DNA from 3 places in the Rhodococcus sp. 1R11 genome. Region 3 is predicted to be linked to each of the others. Evidence: riboswitches for the same ligand, from Rfam matches in the RefSeq annotation. Region 3 holds a riboswitch; each other region holds the start of a gene.
The links. Region 3 has a riboswitch for thiamine pyrophosphate ahead of E4P29_RS24300 (3-oxoacyl-ACP reductase). Riboswitches for the same ligand answer to the same signal wherever they lie in the genome.

Region 1: another riboswitch for thiamine pyrophosphate. It lies ahead of E4P29_RS23830 (TenA family protein); the one in region 3 lies ahead of E4P29_RS24300 (3-oxoacyl-ACP reductase).
Region 2: another riboswitch for thiamine pyrophosphate. It lies ahead of thiO (glycine oxidase ThiO); the one in region 3 lies ahead of E4P29_RS24300 (3-oxoacyl-ACP reductase).

The regions. Positions count from the first base shown of each region.
Region 1 is NZ_SPNG01000018.1:5,443-11,585, forward strand. Features, by position in the region: gene E4P29_RS23810 (LCP family protein) at 1-138, shown strand, start outside; gene E4P29_RS23815 (ABC transporter ATP-binding protein) at 172-909, opposite strand; gene E4P29_RS23820 (ABC transporter permease) at 923-1,759, opposite strand; gene E4P29_RS23825 (ABC transporter substrate-binding protein) at 1,737-2,750, opposite strand; gene E4P29_RS23830 (TenA family protein) at 2,747-3,469, opposite strand; TPP riboswitch at 3,463-3,562, opposite strand; gene E4P29_RS23835 (sugar porter family MFS transporter) at 3,626-5,023, opposite strand; gene E4P29_RS23840 (hypothetical protein) at 5,140-5,793, opposite strand; gene E4P29_RS23845 (carboxylesterase/lipase family protein) at 5,895-6,143, shown strand, end outside.
Region 2 is NZ_SPNG01000001.1:451,818-457,960, forward strand. Features, by position in the region: gene E4P29_RS02255 (ABC transporter ATP-binding protein) at 1-65, opposite strand, end outside; gene E4P29_RS02260 (thiazole synthase) at 332-1,096, opposite strand; gene thiS (sulfur carrier protein ThiS) at 1,101-1,316, opposite strand; gene thiO (glycine oxidase ThiO) at 1,313-2,395, opposite strand; TPP riboswitch at 2,396-2,507, opposite strand; gene thiE (thiamine phosphate synthase) at 2,554-3,246, shown strand; gene E4P29_RS02280 (NUDIX hydrolase) at 3,277-4,113, opposite strand; gene E4P29_RS02285 (hypothetical protein) at 4,199-5,503, shown strand; gene E4P29_RS02290 (glutamate ABC transporter substrate-binding protein) at 5,500-6,143, shown strand, end outside.
Region 3 is NZ_SPNG01000019.1:17,323-23,465, forward strand. Features, by position in the region: gene E4P29_RS24275 (DEAD/DEAH box helicase) at 1-428, opposite strand, end outside; gene E4P29_RS24280 (type 1 glutamine amidotransferase) at 477-1,190, shown strand; gene E4P29_RS24285 (alpha-hydroxy-acid oxidizing protein) at 1,200-2,378, shown strand; gene E4P29_RS24290 (alpha-amylase family glycosyl hydrolase) at 2,378-3,673, shown strand; gene E4P29_RS24295 (hypothetical protein) at 3,666-3,977, opposite strand; TPP riboswitch at 4,083-4,175, shown strand; gene E4P29_RS24300 (3-oxoacyl-ACP reductase) at 4,224-4,985, shown strand; gene E4P29_RS24305 (LLM class flavin-dependent oxidoreductase) at 4,987-6,143, shown strand, end outside.

The DNA of each region.
Region 1 (6,143 bases), on a different contig from region 3:
ACACCCGCAGCCCTCGATCCGACGTCGGATCCGGCACCACCACCGCTCGAGGAAGCCGTACCCGAGCCGTCCCAGGATCTACCGGCCGCCCCGGACCAGGGTGTGCACAGCAACGGCGGCATCCCCTGCGTCGACTGAGCCCTGCGTCGACTGAGCCCTGCGTCGACGGGGTCAGCGGTTCGGCGTGCTCGACAGAACTTCCATCAATTCCTTTTCGACGGCGGCGAACTGTGGCGTCGTCACGATCTCGAGCTCCCGGGGTCGAGGCAGCGGTACGTCGACCTGTCGTCGAACGTGGGCGGGTCGTGGCGAGAGCACCACCACCCGATCGGACAGGTAGACCGCCTCGCGGATGTCGTGGGTGATCATCAGCACCGTCCACCTGAACTCCGACCAGACCTGCTGCAGCCAGGCCTGCATGTCACTACGGGTCAACGAGTCCAATGCCCCGAAGGGCTCGTCCAACAGCAACACCGACCGTCCCTGCACCACGGTGCGCAGCAGTGCTGCTCGTTGCCGCATGCCACCGGACAGTTCGGACGGGCGAGCGGACTCGTAGCCGTCGAGACCGAACACCGGGAACAACTCGCGCGCCCGAGCTCGTGCCTCCCTCTTGGCGACGCCTTGGACTTCGAGGCCGAGCGAGGTGTTGTCGAGCACCGATCGCCACGGGAACAGCAGGTCCTTCTGCGGCATGTAGGCACACGACGGGACTCGGACCGAGCCCGAATCGGGTGCATCGAGGCCGGCGAGCATGTTGAACACCGTGCTCTTGCCCGAGCCGCTCGGACCGATGATCGACACGAATTCACCGGGCCGGACGCCGAACGACACGCCGTCGAGTACCGGTTTTCCGTCGAACGACTTTCTCAGAGCCGAGACGTCGATGCTGTGCTCGACGTCAGACATTGTGGGCTCGACGTCAGACATTGTGGCCCGCCGAGTCGTGACGTGCCCACGGGGCGACGACGCGTTCGACCACGAACGTGGAGACGAACAGGAGCACGCTGATCACCGCGGTGACGGCAACGGCTGCAAGTACCAGATCGGTACGGAACGAATTCTTCTGCTGACTCATGTAGACACCGAGTCCTGCAGTGGCTCCTGCGTATTCGGCAAAGATCGCGCCGACTACCGCGTACGTGATGCCGATGCGAAGCGAGGTGAAGAACCGGGGAAGTGCCGACGGCAGCCGCACGTACCGGAACTGCTGCCAGCGGCCGGCCCCCATGCTGGACAGGAGGGCTCGCGCGTCGCGATCTGCGGCGGCGAACCCTTCGATGAGCCCGATGGCCATGGGAAAGAACGTTGCCAGTGCGATCACGAGAATCTTGGGCAACAGTCCGAACCCGAACCAGATGATGAGCAGCGGTGCGATCGCGATGATCGGCAGTGTCTGCGAGACGACGAACAAGGGTACGAAGGCACGGCGCAGCCACGGCGAGAAGTCCACGGCGATGGCGAGCAGCCAGGCCAGCACGAGAGAGACTGCGAACCCGACGAGTGTCACCTGCAGTGTCGCTGTGGCGTTCTCGGCAATCGCCTCGCGTTGGGCCCAGCCCTGTGTGAGAACGCGACCGGGGGAGGGCAGTACCTGTGGCCTGATGCCGCTGACCTCGACATAGATCTGCCACACCGCGATCGACAGGGCGACGACGGTCACCGCGGGCCACGCCCACCGCAACGAAGCTCGGATACCGCTGAATGAGAACGTCTCTCGCTCGGCGGTCACCGGCTCATCGATCGCCGAGGTAGTCATCGGTGAAATAGGTGGACCAGTCCGGTTCGGCGCTCAGCGGTGCACCGTTCTGATCGGTGAGTACCCCGCTGTCGTAGAGAAACTTCGAGTACGCGGTCCACGTGTCGATATTCTGTCGTCCGACCTCGCCCGCGGAATCCTTCATGTACTTCTCTGCGAGCATCTTCTGACTCTCGAACACCAACGACTCGTCGGTGAACGTGCCGGGATTGGCGTCGATCAGATCCTGAGCCGCCCTGTCCGGATCGTCCGCCGCGAGTTGGTAGCCACGCTGCAGCGCCTGCACGAACTTCTTCGCCTCGTCCGGATGCGCAGCCAGCCACGGTTCGTTCCCGCTGATCGTGATGGCGTACGCATCGGGGAATCCGTAATCGGTGTAATCGAAGTACTTCATCGGCGTTCCGCTGTGCTCGGCCTCGATGCCCTCCCATGCGAGGTACGACACCGTGAAGTCCGCAGTGCCGGAGTACACCGCCTCGTAGGCCGATGTGCCGAGTACGACGGTCTCGTATTCGCCTGTGCCACCGTCATTCTCGATGACCTGTCGAAGCCCGGCCTGCTCGCCGGATTCACCGAAACCGGCGTAGACCTTGCCGTCGAGTGCGCGTGGGCTCGCGATGTCGTCCCGATCCGCACGCACTCCGATGCCGGTGGCCCAATGCTGCAGTGGTGCGAGGACGGACACGGTCCGAGCGCCGGCCGATCTGGCGAAGACCGTCGAACTCTGGGTGCTGATACCGAATTCGGCGTTGCCTGCGTCGACGAGCGTGTCCGCGGCGGTGTTGTTGTACGGCAGTACTTCCACATCGAGCCCGGCGTCGGCGAAGTAGCCCTCCTGAAGGGCGACGTAGAGGCCGGTGTGATTGGTGTTGGGAGTCCAGTCGAGGGCGAAACGGATGGTGTCGGAATCCGTCGACTGCGAGCAGCCGGCCATCACCGTGGTCGCGAGGACTGTCGCCGCCATCACCGTGAGCAGTCGAGACGTTCTCATGCGTGCACCGGGCTTTCGGTCGAGGGCCACGCAGTGGGGTGTAATGCGCTGTCCCAGAACATCAATTCGTATCTGGACGCGACGACGAAGGCGTCGATCATCTGCTCACGCTGTAGTTCCGTCGCAGAGTCGGCCGCGTCGTCGACGAAGCCCTTGGCAGCTTCGACGATGGCATGGAATTCGGGTGCGTCGTAGTTGGCCACCCACTGTGCGTAGGGATGACCGGGATCGCGTGCCAGCACTGCTTTCGCCGCTCCGGCCAACGAGCGGCCGACGTCGGCGTAGATCCAGAAGCACGGCAGAACAGCCGCCGCCGCAACGGGATACGGCTCGGTCGCCGCGGCGGCCGTCAGATAGGAGGTGTAGCCGAGGCATACCGGTGACGGAGCCGGCGTCTCGGTGGCGGAGGGGAGAACGTTTCCGGTGAGCATGGCCTCGTGCGAGGCGGCCTCGTCCATCGCGCTCGATGCAGCGCCGGCCCAGAACGCTCCGGCTACCGGTGTCGGGGCGTGCGCTGCCAGCAGGGACAGCGCCTTCACGTAGCCACCGAGATACAGCGAATCCTGTTCCAGATATCGACGAAATGCGTCGAGTGGAAGTGTCCCCGCACCGAGCAGGCGGAGGAATTCGAGATCGTCGATCGCGCGTCTGATGTGCGCGGATGCGTCCCAGAGTCGATCGGTGAAGCGGACCGGGTCCGCAGATACAACAGGCGTCATCGCCTTGACATCCCTTCGTCAGTATTACCTGCATCAGGTTCGGCGGGTTTGATCTCAGCATCCGCATCGGCGGACACACCCCGTGTCAGAACGTCAGTGACAGTAACACCGGTCACCATGTACCGGTGTTACTGCCCCTTGGACCTCGGCCTGGGTCTAGCCCAGCATGTCCTCGAGCTCCATGCCCTTGGTCTCGCGGATGTTGGACTTGACGAAGAGGAACGACAGCGCCGCGAAGAGCGCGAAGCCGGCGTAGATGACCCACAGTCCGACGGACGACGTCAGTGGTGGGAAGGCAAGCGTGACAGCGAAGTTGGCGATCCAGTTCGCAGCCGTACCGATACCCAGTGCCATGGCGCGCATCCGGTTGGGGAACATCTCGCCGAGCATGACCCACATGATGGGTCCCCAGGTCGATGCGAAGAAGATGACGAACAGATTCGCCCCGACCAACGCGATCGCACCCCACGGCGAGGGCAGGCTGACCTCGTCGCCGCTGCCGGTCGCCTGCGAGAAGGCGACGGACGCCATGACGAGTCCGACGAACATTCCGACGGACCCGGCCATCAGCAACTTGCGCCTGCCGATGCGATCGACGAACAGAATGGCCACGAACGTCATGGCGACGTTGATGACCGCCGTGATGACCGAGGTGGTGAACGACTGGTCCTCGGTGAACCCGACCGACCGCCACAGCGTCGTCGAGTAGTAGAAGATTGCATTGATGCCGACCAGCTGTTGCAGGACGGCCATCGTGATGCCCACCCAGACGATCGGCTGCAGACCGAACTTGGGGCCACGGATGTCGGCGAACGACGATCGGGCCTCCTTGCGCAGCGTGAGCCTGATCTCGTGCACTCGCTCGTCGGGATGCAGCTCGCCGGTGATGTTCGCCAGGACCGCGGCGGCTTCCTCGTCCAGATGCTGACCCACCAGATAGCGCGGTGATTCCGGGATCAGGGTGGCCAGGATTCCGTAGACCAGAGCGGGTATCACACCGACGAGGAACATCCAGCGCCACGCCTCGACGCCGAACCACAGGTCGTTGGAGGCTCCGTCGGCCGCGCCTGCAAGAAGGGCGTCGGAGAGCAAGGCAGCGAAGATACCGATGGTGATCGCCAACTGCTGCAGCGAGGCCAGAGCGCCACGCCATTTGGCGGGCGCGATTTCGGCAATGTAGGCCGGTGCGATGACCGACGCGATGCCGATGCCGAGACCGCCGAGCACACGCCAGAGCATGAGATCGGGAACGCTGAACGCGAATCCGGAGCCGACCGAAGAAATGGTGAACAGAGCCGAGCCGAGCAACATCACCTTCTTGCGGCCCCAACGGTCGGCGAGACTACCGGCGAACCAGGCACCGATCGCGCAGCCGATCAGGGCGATCGCCACGACGAACCCGGTGGTGAACGAGCCGAGAGAGAAGTGGCTTTCGATCGAATCGACAGCTCCGTTGATGACCGAGCTGTCGAAGCCGAACAGGAAGCCGCCGACAGCGGCGGCGACGCTGACGCCGATGACCTTCGCTGTGTGACGGTCCGAGGTCTGATTCATGTGTGACGCACCTTCTGGCCGCGCGTGGGCGCCGGCCGCTGGGGAGACCGTACGGCAGGGATTGTCGTACCGTCCTCGGACATTACGCCTGGTCTTTCGCTGCGCGAACGACGCCGTCAGCGAAGGTCGAAATCGTCGTCCGAGACGGTGAAGCCATGGCCGACCTGATCGGTGCAGGTGACTCCGGTCTGCTCGTCGACGCTGCATCGAACCCCGTTGGTGGAGCCACTACCCGGCACGGTGAGTTCTTCGCCGTACGGGAGCGCCGCCGCGGGTCCGTCGAATCGGTGGAATTTGGGATCGCCCAGGCTCTCGAACTTCGCCGGGGAGCCGGCGATGATCTGCACGGAATTGGGTTTCACGCGGTCGGTGGATGCACTGTCGGTCACCTCGGGGGCCGAGTCGGGCAGCGATCCGTGGCAACCGGCGATCGACGTCTCGAGAACGGCTATACCGCACTCGAACTTGCCGCTGGGGCTCGTGAAGTAGTACCAACCCGGAGCCTTGCCCGCGTACTGCTTCGGGTTTGCTTGCTGTGAAACTGCACTCGGCGTCGTCGCTGTGGTGCTGGAAGGCGACGTCGTGGAGGACGTTGTGGACGGCGCACTGCTCGACGGCAGAGCACGGGCGCTGGTCGGAACCGCCGTGATCGGCTGGGGGCGGTCGGTGATCACCGTCGCCATCGGTCCGTCACCTCCGCCGCCCGAACCGCAGGCGGACAACAAGAACACCGCGAGGGCCGCTGCTGCGACGGATCCGATTCTCTTCATGACTCGTTCCTCGGTTCGTTGGAAGTGCTGCCGGGGGTTTCGAGGGGACCGGCGTCGGGGATGGAGTTGGTACGTTGAGCAACGACCGAAGGGGAGGTGCGATGGACACCACGTCCGACTCCACCGTGCGTGTGAGCACGCCGTACGGCGACGTTCTCGGCTACCCGGTTGCGGCCTATGCATCGCCGACAGTCGCCTGGAGGGGTATTCCTTACGCGACGCCGCCGGTGGGTGAGTTGCGGTTTCGAGCACCGCGTCCCCTGCAGCCGTGGAACGGCGTGCTCGACGGTCTGCACTTCGGTGCGATGGCACCGCAGGGCCGCGACAGCCCGGTCCCGATCGATCCGTCG
Region 2 (6,143 bases), on a different contig from region 3:
AAGGTGAGGTTGTCGACCGCCGTCACCGCTCCGTACTGCTTGGTCAGTCCTGTCACTTCGATCATGGGACAACTGTCCCTGATCGACGGCGTGTCCACATCGCCCCACAGTCGCGACTTGCATCATCCTTTTGGATGACACAGACCCTGAGACAGCGAAGGCCTGGCTGCGTCGCGTGGTCGCCTGAGCGCGGCCGCAAATGCGCGCGCGTTTGCCAGATGCGCGGGGATTCGCCCTCATTTTCGCCACTATTCTGCGCGCGTTTCGCAAACGCGCTCGCGTTTGCGAAATACGCAGCACCACACAAAGCGCCGCGCCGCCGACGCAGCCGCTACATCGGTGAGCTGGCCTGCGCCCAGAATCGTTTCGGGATGCGGCCTGCATGTCGGGCTTGGTAACCCGCGGCCACCGCATGCTTCATCGCCGACGCCATCAGCGCGGGATCCTTGGCGCGGGTCACCGCGGTCGCGAGCAGCACTGCATCGCAGCCGAGTTCCATCGCGAGGGTGGCGTCGCTGGCGGTGCCGATGCCCGCGTCGAGGATCACCGGCACCCCTGCCGCCTCGACGATCATCTCGATGTTGTGCGGGTTGGCGATGCCGAGGCCGGTGCCGATGGGCGAGCCGAGCGGCATGACGGCCACGCAGCCGATGTCTTCGAGACGCTTGGCCAGCACCGGGTCGTCGGTGGTGTACGGCAGCACCTGGAAACCGTCGTCGACGAGTTGCTCTGCTGCCCTGACCAATTCGATGGCGTCGGGCAGCAGGGTTCGCTCGTCGGCGATCACTTCGAGCTTCACCCAGTCGGTCTCGAGCGCCTCGCGGCCCAGTTGAGCGGTGAGCACGGCCTCGGCCGATCCTCGACACCCCGCGGTGTTCGGCAGCGGGGCGATGTTCAACCGGCGCAGCAGATCGAGCACTCCCGTCCCACCTGCGGCGTCGACGCGGCGCATCGCGACGGTGGTCAGTTCGGTGCCCGACGCCACGAGCGCCTCCTCGAGGACGGCGAGGTTGGCCGCTCCCCCGGTGCCGGTGATGAGCCGCGAGGTGAAGGTGCGATCGGCAATTGTCAGTCCGGAAGTGGTCACGTCCGTCATGCGCTCAACCACCCTGCACTGCGGTGAGAACGTCGATGGTCCAACCCTTTTGGACGTCGGTGGTCTCCCAGCGACTCTTGGGCAGCACAGCACCGTCGACGGCGACGGCAATGCCCTTCTCGGGCAGCCCCAGGAATTCGAGCAGCCGACGCATGGTCATGTCCTCGGTGAGCAGGTGATCCTCGCCGTTGACGGTGATGCCGATGGCAACCTGTGTCATGGTGTCCTTTCGATTCGAGAAGAGTCGATCTGTGGGCTCGAGATGTCCGAGAAGCGTTCGGGTGTGGCGGCTTTCGCCTCGGGTAGCGCCTCGCCCGATATCAGCGCGGCGACGGCGTCTGCGGTGATCGGCGCGAGCAGAATGCCGTTGCGGCCGTGTCCGGTAGCGACGATCACGTTGTCGGCGAGTCTGCCGATCAACGGCAGTCCGTCGGGGCTCATCGGCCGTAATCCTGCAGCGGTCTCGTACAGTTCGTACTCGCCGATGCTCGGCATCAGCCGTTCCGCGTCGGCGATCAGGTCTCGTACCCCCGCCACGGTGACCTGCGTGTCCTCACCGGATTCGTATTGTGTTGCGCCGACGACCAATCCGTCACCGCGTGGCACCAGGTACACGGGGCGGCCGTGCACGGTTCCGCGGATGGTGCGGCTCGGCGGCGGTGCGGCGCTGGGTCGGCGACGCAGCCGCAGGATCTCGCCTTTCACCGGCCGGACGGGCAGTGTCGGCCACAGTGCGGCGCAGCGAGAACCGGCGGCCAGGACCACCTGGTCGGCGTCGGGAATTGCGTCGATCGAGGTTGCCACGAACTCCACTCCGGCATCGAGACATCCCTGCTCGAGCGCGGCGACCAGGGCCCGATTGTCGACGGACAGCTCGGTCGGTGCCAACAATCCGAGCCGAATGTTCTGCGCCAACGCAGGTTCGAGTTCACGCACCTGCGCGCGGCCGAGAATCTCGAGCTCGTGTCCCTGCTCGCCCACCCATTCGGCGATCGTGCGCAGGTCGGAGGCATCGGCGGAGTCGAGGGCAACCGTCATCGATCCGGTGGCCGAGAACACCGACGGGCCGGGAAGGCGTCCGGCGAAGTCCGGCCACCGCGCCAGTGACGCGGCACCGAGCCGTAGGAGTTCGTGTTCACCGGGCCACCCCTCGGACAGCGGGGCCAGCATGCCGCCGGCGACCCACGACGCGCCTCGACCCAGCGCAGGATCGTGCACCACCACCCGGTGGCCGTCCTCCGCCAGTCGTAGCGCCGTCGACAGCCCGATGACGCCTCCGCCGATTACGACGATATGCACGCGATTCACGTCCTCACTCCCTGCGCCCGCATGATCGGGTTCAGGTATTGACGGTAAGGGCGGCGAACCCACTCTCAGCCCCACGATCCTCGGGACTCCCGCGATATGTCGGCCACTCCGTCGTCGGTCGCGGCTGCCATGAGAATACAGTTCGTTTCGTGCACCCAACTCAGACCGCCCGCAACCAGACTCCTCGCGAGCGTCTTGCGTCCGCTCGCCTCTACCTGTGTACCGATGCCAGGCGCGACAAGGGCGATCTCGCGCAGTTCGCCGAGGCCGCGTTGTCCGGCGGCGTCGACATCATCCAGCTGCGCGACAAGAACTCCGCCGGTGAGCGCCAGTTCGGGCCGCTCGAGGCCAAGGACGAGCTCGCTGCGCTGGCGATTCTGCTCGCTGCCACCAAACGCCACGGTGCATTGCTGGCCGTCAACGACCGCGCGGATCTGGCGCTGGCGTCCGGTGCCGACGTCCTGCATCTGGGCCAGGGTGACCTGCCGGTGCATTATGCGCGCCAGATTCTCGGCCCGGACGTGGTGATCGGACGCTCGACGCAGAACCGCGCGCAGTCCTCGCTCGCTGCGATCGAGGACGGCGTCGACTACTTCGCCGTCGGTCCGGTGTGGCCGACGCCCACCAAGCCCAACCGCTCGGCCGCCGGCTTGGAAACGCTGCGGGCCACCGCGGATGCGCTGCCGGAGCGGCCATGGTTCGCCATCGGCGGCGTCGACGCGACCAATGTGGATCAGGTTCGAGCGGCGGGAGCCGAGCGCATCGTGGTCGTTCGGGCGATCACCGAGGCGCGCGATCCGCAGGCTGCCGCACGCGCGCTGGTACAGGCGCTACAGAACTGACGTCACTGGGCTGATGTCACAAAGCGGATGTCACAGCCAGGCGAGCACGGCGGACGGCGAGAGCACCTGCACCGCGCCGGGCAGTCGATTCTGCAGGCCGCGGTCGGCGGTGACCAACGCGGTCAGGTCCGTCGATCGGTGGGCCTGATCGGTGAGGGTGTCGTCGCCACTGCCGTCCGCGAGAATCACCGGGATGCGCGGATCGTCGATCAGGGCGTCGCGCGCTTGCCCTTCGAGCACGGCCTCGATGCGGGTGAGCCAGCCGTACTGGCCGCTCGGTAGCTCCACCGTGCGCGGCAGTGTCGCGGCCAAGGACGTCAACAGCGCATCCGTCGAGCCGGCGCGGTCCTTCCACCAGCCGTCGGGCCGGGAGCCGAGGACGTTGGCGGTGTCGAGCAGCACGCGCAGCGGCTCGGTACGCAACGACGGCCAGCTCGACGCGAAACCCGGGTGCAGTGGCAGCTCGGCGACGATGGACTCCGGCACCCATCGCAGTTCGGTGCTCTCACCGTTCGGGACGGTGGCGAGCGGGTGATCGGTGTCGGCGATGACCGTGGTGTACGACCAACCGCTCGGGACTGCGGCGGTGACACGCTCGCTGCGCACGCTCAACTGTTCGGCCGCGATACCGGCTTCCTCGTGCGCCTCGCGGACCGCCGCGTGCTCGGTGCTCTCGTGCGAGTCGCGAGCCCCGCCCGGCAGGGCCCACGTTCCGCCCTGATGACTCCACAACGCGCGGTGCTGCAGCAACACCATCGGTTCGCCCGCATCGGAGGGCGCACGGAGCAGCAAACCGGCGGCGCCGTGCTTGCCCCAGTGCCGAGAACCGTTCTCACCGATCACCCAACCGTCCCCGTCACCGCGCATGCTCCCCACCCTAGGTGAACCGCCTCGCCGCTGTGTCTGTGCTGTAGTGGCTGCAGCGCGGTCCGCCTGCTTATATGCTCGGTGCGTGATCGCGGCCGGCATTACTCCCTCCGCTGCCGTCCCCCCGACAACGGCACCCCACGTCGGTGCCGCTGCAGGCAAGCCACCGGTTCGATACACGATGCGTTCGACGCCTGCGCGGTTGGTCGCGATGGGTACCGCGCTGGTCGTGTTGGCGCTGACGGTCGGAAATCTCGCGTCGACGGCGGTGACCGATCGAGTCGACACTCTCGGGACACTGCTGGTGCGTACCGAGCCGTTCGCCAACTCGGCTCAGAATCTCTACGGTGCCCTGTCGGTCGCCGACGCGGCCGCCGCGTCGGCATTCATCGCCGGCGGGCTCGAGCAACCCGAGGTGCGTGACCGGTACTCGCAGGCTTTGGGTGAGGCTTCGTCGGAATTGATCGCCGCGTCCGCCGGGGTCACCGACAAGGACGAGGCCACCAGCGCGGTGCTGACGCAGATCGCCACCGGGTTGCCGGTGTACAGCGGGCTGGTCGAGACGGCGAGAGCGAACAATCGCAGCGGGAACCCGGTGGGTGCGGCATACCTCGGCGAGGCGTCGACGATGATGCAGTCGAGTCTGTTGCCGCTGGCCGAGAAGTTGTATACCGAGCAGGCCTCTCGCGTCTCGGCGGATCAGGAGAGGTTCACCAGTCCCCCGTACTTCGCGATCGGGTCGGTGGTGTTCCTGTTGCTGATGACCGGTCTCGCCCAGTGGTATCTGTCCCGGACGACGCGTCGCACACTCAATGTCGGTTTTCTCGGTGCCACGGCCGCTCTGGCGGGCTTGCTCGGGTGGATGTTGGTGGTGGGGTTGATCTCGTCGATCGCCACCGACCGCGCGATCGACCGCGGGGTGGCTCCGCTGAAGTCCTACACGACGGGTTTCATTCTGGCCCAGCAGGCCAGGGCGGACGAGACACTCGACCTGGCCCGCCGCGGTGGCAGCCAGGATTACGGACAGTCGTTCGCCGGCAACGTCTCTCGGCTCGCGGACATGTTCGAGGGCGACCCCGAGGTGACCGAGGCCCTGAACAACTGGTCGGCCTCGCATGCGCGCATCGATTCGGCGCTCGAGGTGGGCGACTTCAACGGTGCGGTGTCGATAGCGACCGGATCGGGTGATTCGGATTCGGCGGCCGCGTTCAATGCTCTCGACAATGTGCTGGTCGACGGGATCGACAGTGCCCGAAGCGAACTACGCTCCAACATCGACCGATCCGTCTGGGTCCTGTCGGGCTTGTCCAACGGCGCGTACGTGCTCACGGTGGTGGCCTCGGTGGCATTCGGAGTCGGCCTGTTCCCGAGGCTGCGTGAATACCTGTGAGACGCCTACTCGCCGCCGGCCTCGTCGCGACAGCCCTGCTCGTCGGATGCTCGCCGCCGGAAAGAATTGCGGCACAGAGCGATACGACGTTCACCGAACCGCCTCTGCCCGACGGAGCAACCGTCGCGGCTCGGCCCACCGAAACACCGGCGGACGACGAGTGCGCCCGCCCCACGGCCAGTCTGCGGCCGCTACCGACCGGCACCGACGCGCCACTGCCTCCTCAGCCGACCATCGATGCACTCCGAGCCAAGGGTCGCCTCGTCGTCGGCCTCGACACGGGCAGCAACCTTTTCAGCTTTCGCGATCCCATGACCGGGCAGCTGGTCGGGTTCGACGTCGACATCGCTCGAGAGATCTCACGCGACCTGTTCGGAGACCCGAACCGGTTGGACTTCCGGATTCTGACATCCGCACAGCGCCTCGAAGCCCTGCAGGACTCGACGGTCGACATCGTGGTGAAAACGATGACGATCACGTGCGCCCGGCGTAAGGACGTCCAGTTCTCCACCGTGTACTTCCAAGCGCAGCACCGAGTTCTGGTGGTACAGGGCTCGGGTATCCGCGGGGTCGGGGATCTGGCGGGCAAGCGGGTATGCGCCGTGGAGGGCACCACGTCGCTGCGTCGCCTGCAGCGGGT
Region 3 (6,143 bases):
CGTTCGCGCACCTCTTCGTCGCGCCAACTGTCGTTCGCGTCGTCCTCGAGCCACCGCTGCAGGCTGTACGGCATCGACTCGTACGGCTGTAGGTACTCGGGCAGTTCGGTTCCGTAATACGCGAACACGCGCGGTCCGGGGTACCAGCGCGCTCCCGCTGCGCCCGCCGCGGATCGATCCTCGAACGGCACGTCCAACACCCAGACGCGCTCGCCGGGATCGGGAACGCGAAGATCGGGGGCGGCGGACTTGCGGGGCGAGGTCTTGCGCGGGGCAGCTCTCTTGCGAGGTGCGGCCTTCTTCGGGGTAGCTTTCTTCGCCGCAGGCTCACCGTTCTTCGCAGCCGCGAACTTTCGCGCAGCGCTGCTCTGCCCGGCCTTGACGGTGCGGGCAGTGGTGGATCGGGCAGTGCGTTTACGAGGTGGCATCGGATCCAGTCTGTCGTACGGTGTGCACGAACACCGTAAAGGAGCCCTGTGACATACCCGAACGACCCGCGCGCCGTAGTTCTCGTCCACGACCGGGACCCGTCCCTGGCGCGTCGCGATATCGGCACCCTCGCCGCCGAATTGCGCACCAGGGGTTTCCGGTTGGACGTGCACTCCTTCGACCACAGTCCCGATGTCGCACCACCGGCGCTGTCCGACGCGCAGTTGGTCGTGGTCATGGGCTCACCCGACGCCGCGTACGACGACACGCTGACATGGCTCGCGCCGGAGATCGCGTACGTGCAACAGGCGATCGATGCGCAGGTCCCGGTTCTGGGCGTGTGCTTCGGCGGCCAGTTGCTCGCCCGGGTGCTCGGTGGATCGGTACGCAAGTCCGAGCATCCCGAATACGGATTCGTCGAGGTCGAGACGTCCGATCCCGAGCTCATCGCCTCGGGCCCGTGGATGGAATTCCACGGTGACACGTTCGTCGCACCGCCGGAGGCGACGGTGATCGCCCGCAACGAGGCAGCGCAACAGGCCTTCGTTCTCGGTCCGCACCTCGGGTTGCAGTTCCACCCCGAGATCGACCTCGACACCTACGACGCGTGGGCGGCCGCATGGGACCGCGACGGCGTCGAACACGAGGTGGACGTGCACGAGATCAGGAGGGATATCGCCGACGCGGAACTTGCAGCTCGGGCGCGGTGCTCGGCTCTGCTGGACGCCTTTCTCGCCCGATCCTCGGCGGTGCCCCGGTAGGGTCGAACGATGACCGAGGCCAGGCCCAGCAACTTCAGCGATCACCAACTCGGCATCTACGCCGCCGGAATGTTCGCTCAGCAGACACCGTCGATCACCACCAACCTGGCGCGGCTGGAGGACCAGGCTGCCGAGAAGCTGTCGCCCGAGGCGTTGGGCTACATCGTCGCCAGCGCGGGAAGTGGCTCGACAGCGCGTGCGAACCGGGCCGCATTCGACAGGTGGGCCATCACGCCGCGGATGCTGCGCAGCTCGGCCTCGCGTGATCATGCGTGCACCGTGCTCGGCACCGAGATGCCCGTTCCGCTGTTGATCGCACCGGTGGGTATTCAGACTCTCGCCCATCCCGACGGTGAACTCGCGACGGTTCGCGCGGCTGCGGAACTCGGTGTGCCGTACATACATTCGACGCAGGCGTCGCATTCGTTCGAGCAGATCGCCGAGGCAGGCGGGGATGCGCCGCGCTGGTATCAGTTGTACTGGCCGACGGACGAATCGGTACTGCTGAGCTTCCTGCAGCGTGCGAAGAACACTGGATTCACCACGTTGGTGCTGACGCTCGACACGACGTTGCTGGGCTGGCGGCCCGCCGATCTGGACCGCGGATACCTTCCCTTCCTGGCCAACCTTGGCATTGAGAACTACCTGAGCGATCCGGCGTTCCAAGCCGGACTGGCGCAGCCCGTCGAGGAGAATCCCGTTGCGGCCGCGATGCATTGGGCGCAGATGTTCCCCAACCCGGGGCTGTCGTGGAAGAACCTGGCGTTCCTGCGCGAGCACTGGGACGGTCCCATTGTGCTCAAGGGCGTCTGCACCGTCGGCGACGCCCGGGAAGCCGCAGCCCATGGAGTCGACGGCATCGTGGTCTCCAACCACGGTGGGCGTCAGATCGACGGTGCCAGGCCGTCTCTCGACGCACTCCCGTCCATCGTCGATGCGGTCGGTGACGACCTGACGATCCTGTTCGATTCGGGTGTACGGACCGGCGCGGACATGGCGAAGGCTCTTGCCCTCGGTGCCGATGCGGTTCTACTCGGCCGCCCGTTCCTCTACGGTCTCGCCCTCGGTGGGCAGGAGGGGGTTGCACACGTATTACGTTGCCTGCTGGCCGAATTCGACTTGGTGACCAGCCTGTCCGGCCATACCGGCGCGGACGAGCTCGGTCGCGACTCGATCGAGGCGTCCTGATGGAGTGGACGAAGCACGCCATCTGGTGGCACTTGTACCCGCTCGGCTTCACCGGTGCGCCGGTGCACGGATGGGACGGTGAATCGCAGTCGGATCTGCACCGGCTGAACAGAATCGAGAAGTGGCTCGACTACGCCCTCGAGCTCGGTGCGTCGGGCATCGCCCTCGGTCCGATCTTCGAGTCCGAGAAGCACGGCTACGACACCGTCGACTACTACCATGTCGACGGTCGGCTCGGCACCGACGAGGATATCGACTCGCTGATCGCGGCGGCGCACTCCCGCGGCCTGAAGGTGATGTTCGACGGCGTCTTCAACCATGTCGCGCAAAGCTTCCCGAAGTTCCGTGAGGCCCTGGCCGAGGGCCCGGATTCCGAGGCCGCCGGGTGGTTCCATCTGGACTGGTCCGGGAACGAGCCGACGCATCGCAACTTCGAGGGCCACGACGAACTGGTCGCACTCAACCACGAGAGCCCGCATGTGCAGCAGTACGTCGTGGATGTGCTCTCGCACTGGCTCGAACGCGGCGTCGACGCCTGGCGGCTCGACGCGGCCTACGCTGTACCGCCACGCTTTTGGGCCGCGGTGCTCCCGAAGGTTCGTGAGAAGCACTCGGATGCATACTTTCTGGGCGAGGTCATCCACGGTGACTACGACCGGATCGTCTCGGCCTCCACGTTGGATTCGGTTACCCAGTACGAACTGTGGAAGGCGATCTGGAGTGGCCTGAGCGAGAAGAATTTCTTCGAGCTCTCGCATGCGTTGGAGCGCCATAACGGCTGGCTCGACGCCTTCGTGCCCGCCACCTTCGTCGGAAATCATGACGTCAACCGCATCGCCAGCGTCATCGAGGACGAGCGACATCTGCTGCACGCGTTGGTGGTTCTGTTCACCGTGGGCGGTATGCCGATGATCTACTACGGCGACGAGCAGGCGTTCCGCGGTATCAAGGAAGATCGCGTCGGCGGTGATGACGAGGTGCGTCCCGAATACCCGGAGACATCCGAGGATCTGGCCCCGTACGGTTGGCCGGTCTACCGCGTGCATCAGGAGCTGATCGCAGTTCGGCGTCGCAATCCGTGGTTGTACTCCGCGCGCACCGAGACTCTCGAGCTCACCAACACCGCACTGCTCTACCGCGTGTACGCGGACGACAATTCGATGACGGTGGCGCTCAACCTCGGCGACGACGCGATCGACTACGCGGTCGAAGGTGCTGAGGTGATCGCGGGCGAGGCACACCTGGACGGCGGCAGGGTCACGGTGCCCGCGCACGGCTGGGCGATCGTCAGCTGAGTGCTCTGGCCGCCTTTGCGCGGTCGAAGAACGCCAGCAGATGCGGCAGCTGTTCGTCGGTCACGGTGAACTTCATACGGTCGCCCGAATAGCCGATGCTGCCGTCGGATGCTCGCAGACCGAGGACGATCTTGGTGCCGTCCCGCGTCGGCTTCGCGTCCACACCGAGCTGATCGACGTGCCACCGACAGCGCCCACCGGCCGCGATCCTCACGGCGGCGTCGAACGCTTCGACCGTGCGGTGGTCGAGTACAAAAATCACGTTCTCGTCGAGGCGATACTCCAGGTAGACGCGTTCGGCCATGGCGGCACAGTAACTTGTCATCGTCCTATTCGGGTATCTATCAACTGAGCTAGAGACCCGTATCGACGGCAATGCAGCGACCTGCCGAGCCCGGTGGGTACAGTCGAGCGCGACACGGGGTGCCCCCAGGGGCTGAGAACACACCCGTCGAACCTGATCTGGTTAGGACCAGCGAAGGGAATGTCGTGACGTTTCGGTATTCCTGTCTCTCGTGACGGTCCCGACCTCGAACGAGAGGCGAGGCGCATGAAAATCGACGAGCAGACGGTGTTGGTCACCGGCGGTGGGCGCGGACTCGGGGCAGCGATCGCTGCGGCGTTCGCCGGTCAAGGCGCACGTGTGGTGATCGACTATCGCACCAGCAAAGAAGCCGCCGAAGCGCTGGCCGACCGCCTGGGCGGAAATGCTTTCGCGGTTCAGGGTGATGTGACCGACGAGAGCGCGGTGGCCACGGTGTTCGACTCGGCCCGTGCGCATTTCGGCACTCCGATCACCACCGTCGTCAACAACGCATTGGCCGACTTCTCGTTCGACGGTGATGCCCGCCCCAAGGCCGACACCATCACCTGGGAGCGCTTCGACGCCCAGTTGCGTGGCAGCGTCCGCGCCGCGTTGCTCACCACTCAGGCTGCGCTGCCGGGAATGCGTGAGGCGGGCTTCGGCCGAATCATCAACGTGGGCACCAACTTGTTTCAGAATCCGGTGGTGCCGTACCACGACTACACGGCGTCCAAGGCCGCACTGCTCTCGCTGACCCGCACTCTGTCCGCGGACCTGGGCGTTGACAACATCACCGTCAACATGGTCTCGGGTGGACTGCTGCGCACCACCGATGCCAGCGCCGCGACCCCGGCCGAGGTGTTCGACTTCATCGCTGCCTCGACCCCGCTGCAACGCGTCACCACGCCGGAGGAATTCGCCGATGCTCTGCTGTTCTTCGCCTCCCCGTGGGCGCGGTCGGTGACCGGTCAGAACCTCGTTGTCGACGGCGGTCTGGTCAAGAACTGATATGCACCTCAACGCGTTTCTGTACGGCTGCGGACATCACAGTGCAGCGTGGCGGCATCCCGATTCGCGAGTGGAGGACCTGGGCAACATCGCGTACTACGAGGAACTTGCGCAGCTGGCCGAACGGGGAAAGTTCGACGCGGTGTTCTTCGCCGACGGGCATTCCGTTCGCGATCCGGCCGGCGCAGGAACCTGGTTTCTCGAACCGATCACGGCGCTGTCGGCCATGGCCAGAGCCACCACCCACATCGGTCTGGTCACGACTGTGTCGTCGACGTTCTACACCCCGTTCCATGCCGCGCGCATGCTGGCGTCGCTCGATCACATCAGCGGCGGCCGAGCCGGCTGGAACGTCGTCACCTCCATGTTCGACGCCGAGGCACGCAACCACGGGATGGATGTCATCCCGGCTCGTGAGGAGCGTTATGCTCGCGCCGAAGAGTTCGTCGATACTGCACTGGCGCTGTGGGATTCGTGGGACGCCGACGCGTTGACGCTCGATCGCGCCGGAGCGTATGCGGACCCGGCCAAGGTGCATGCCATCGATCACGACGGCAAACATTTTCGGGTCGACGGTCCGTTGACGGTGCCGCGTTCACCGCAGGGCAGGCCGGTGCTGTTCCAGGCCGGGGCGTCGGGGCCGGGTCGTGATCTCGCTGCGAAGTACGCCGAGGCCATCTATGCCGTCGCCTACGATCTCGTTGCAGCGCAGAGCTATTACGACGACGTGAAGGCGCGCATCGCCCACGCGGGCCGAGACAGTGCGGCAGTGGGAATCATGCCGGGTTTGGTGACGTACATCGGATCGACGATGGACGAGGCCCGACGCAAGAAGGCCGAACTGGATCAGCTGCTACCGACCGAGCAGTCACTGGCAATGTTGTCGACCTTCACCGGACAGGACTGTGCTGCTTGGGAACTCGATGAACCGGTGCCCCCGCTACCGCCGGCAGCAGAGTTCACCGGACCGCAGGGCCGCTACGAGACGATTCTGCGCATCGTCGAGAAAGACGCCCCCACCGTGCGTGAGTTGCTCGGCACGCTGGCTGCCGGCGGCGGGCACGCAACGATGATCGGCACACCGGAGTCCATCGCCGACGAGATGGAAACCTGGATTGGTCGCGGTGCCGACGGATTCAACCTGATGTGCCCGCGCTA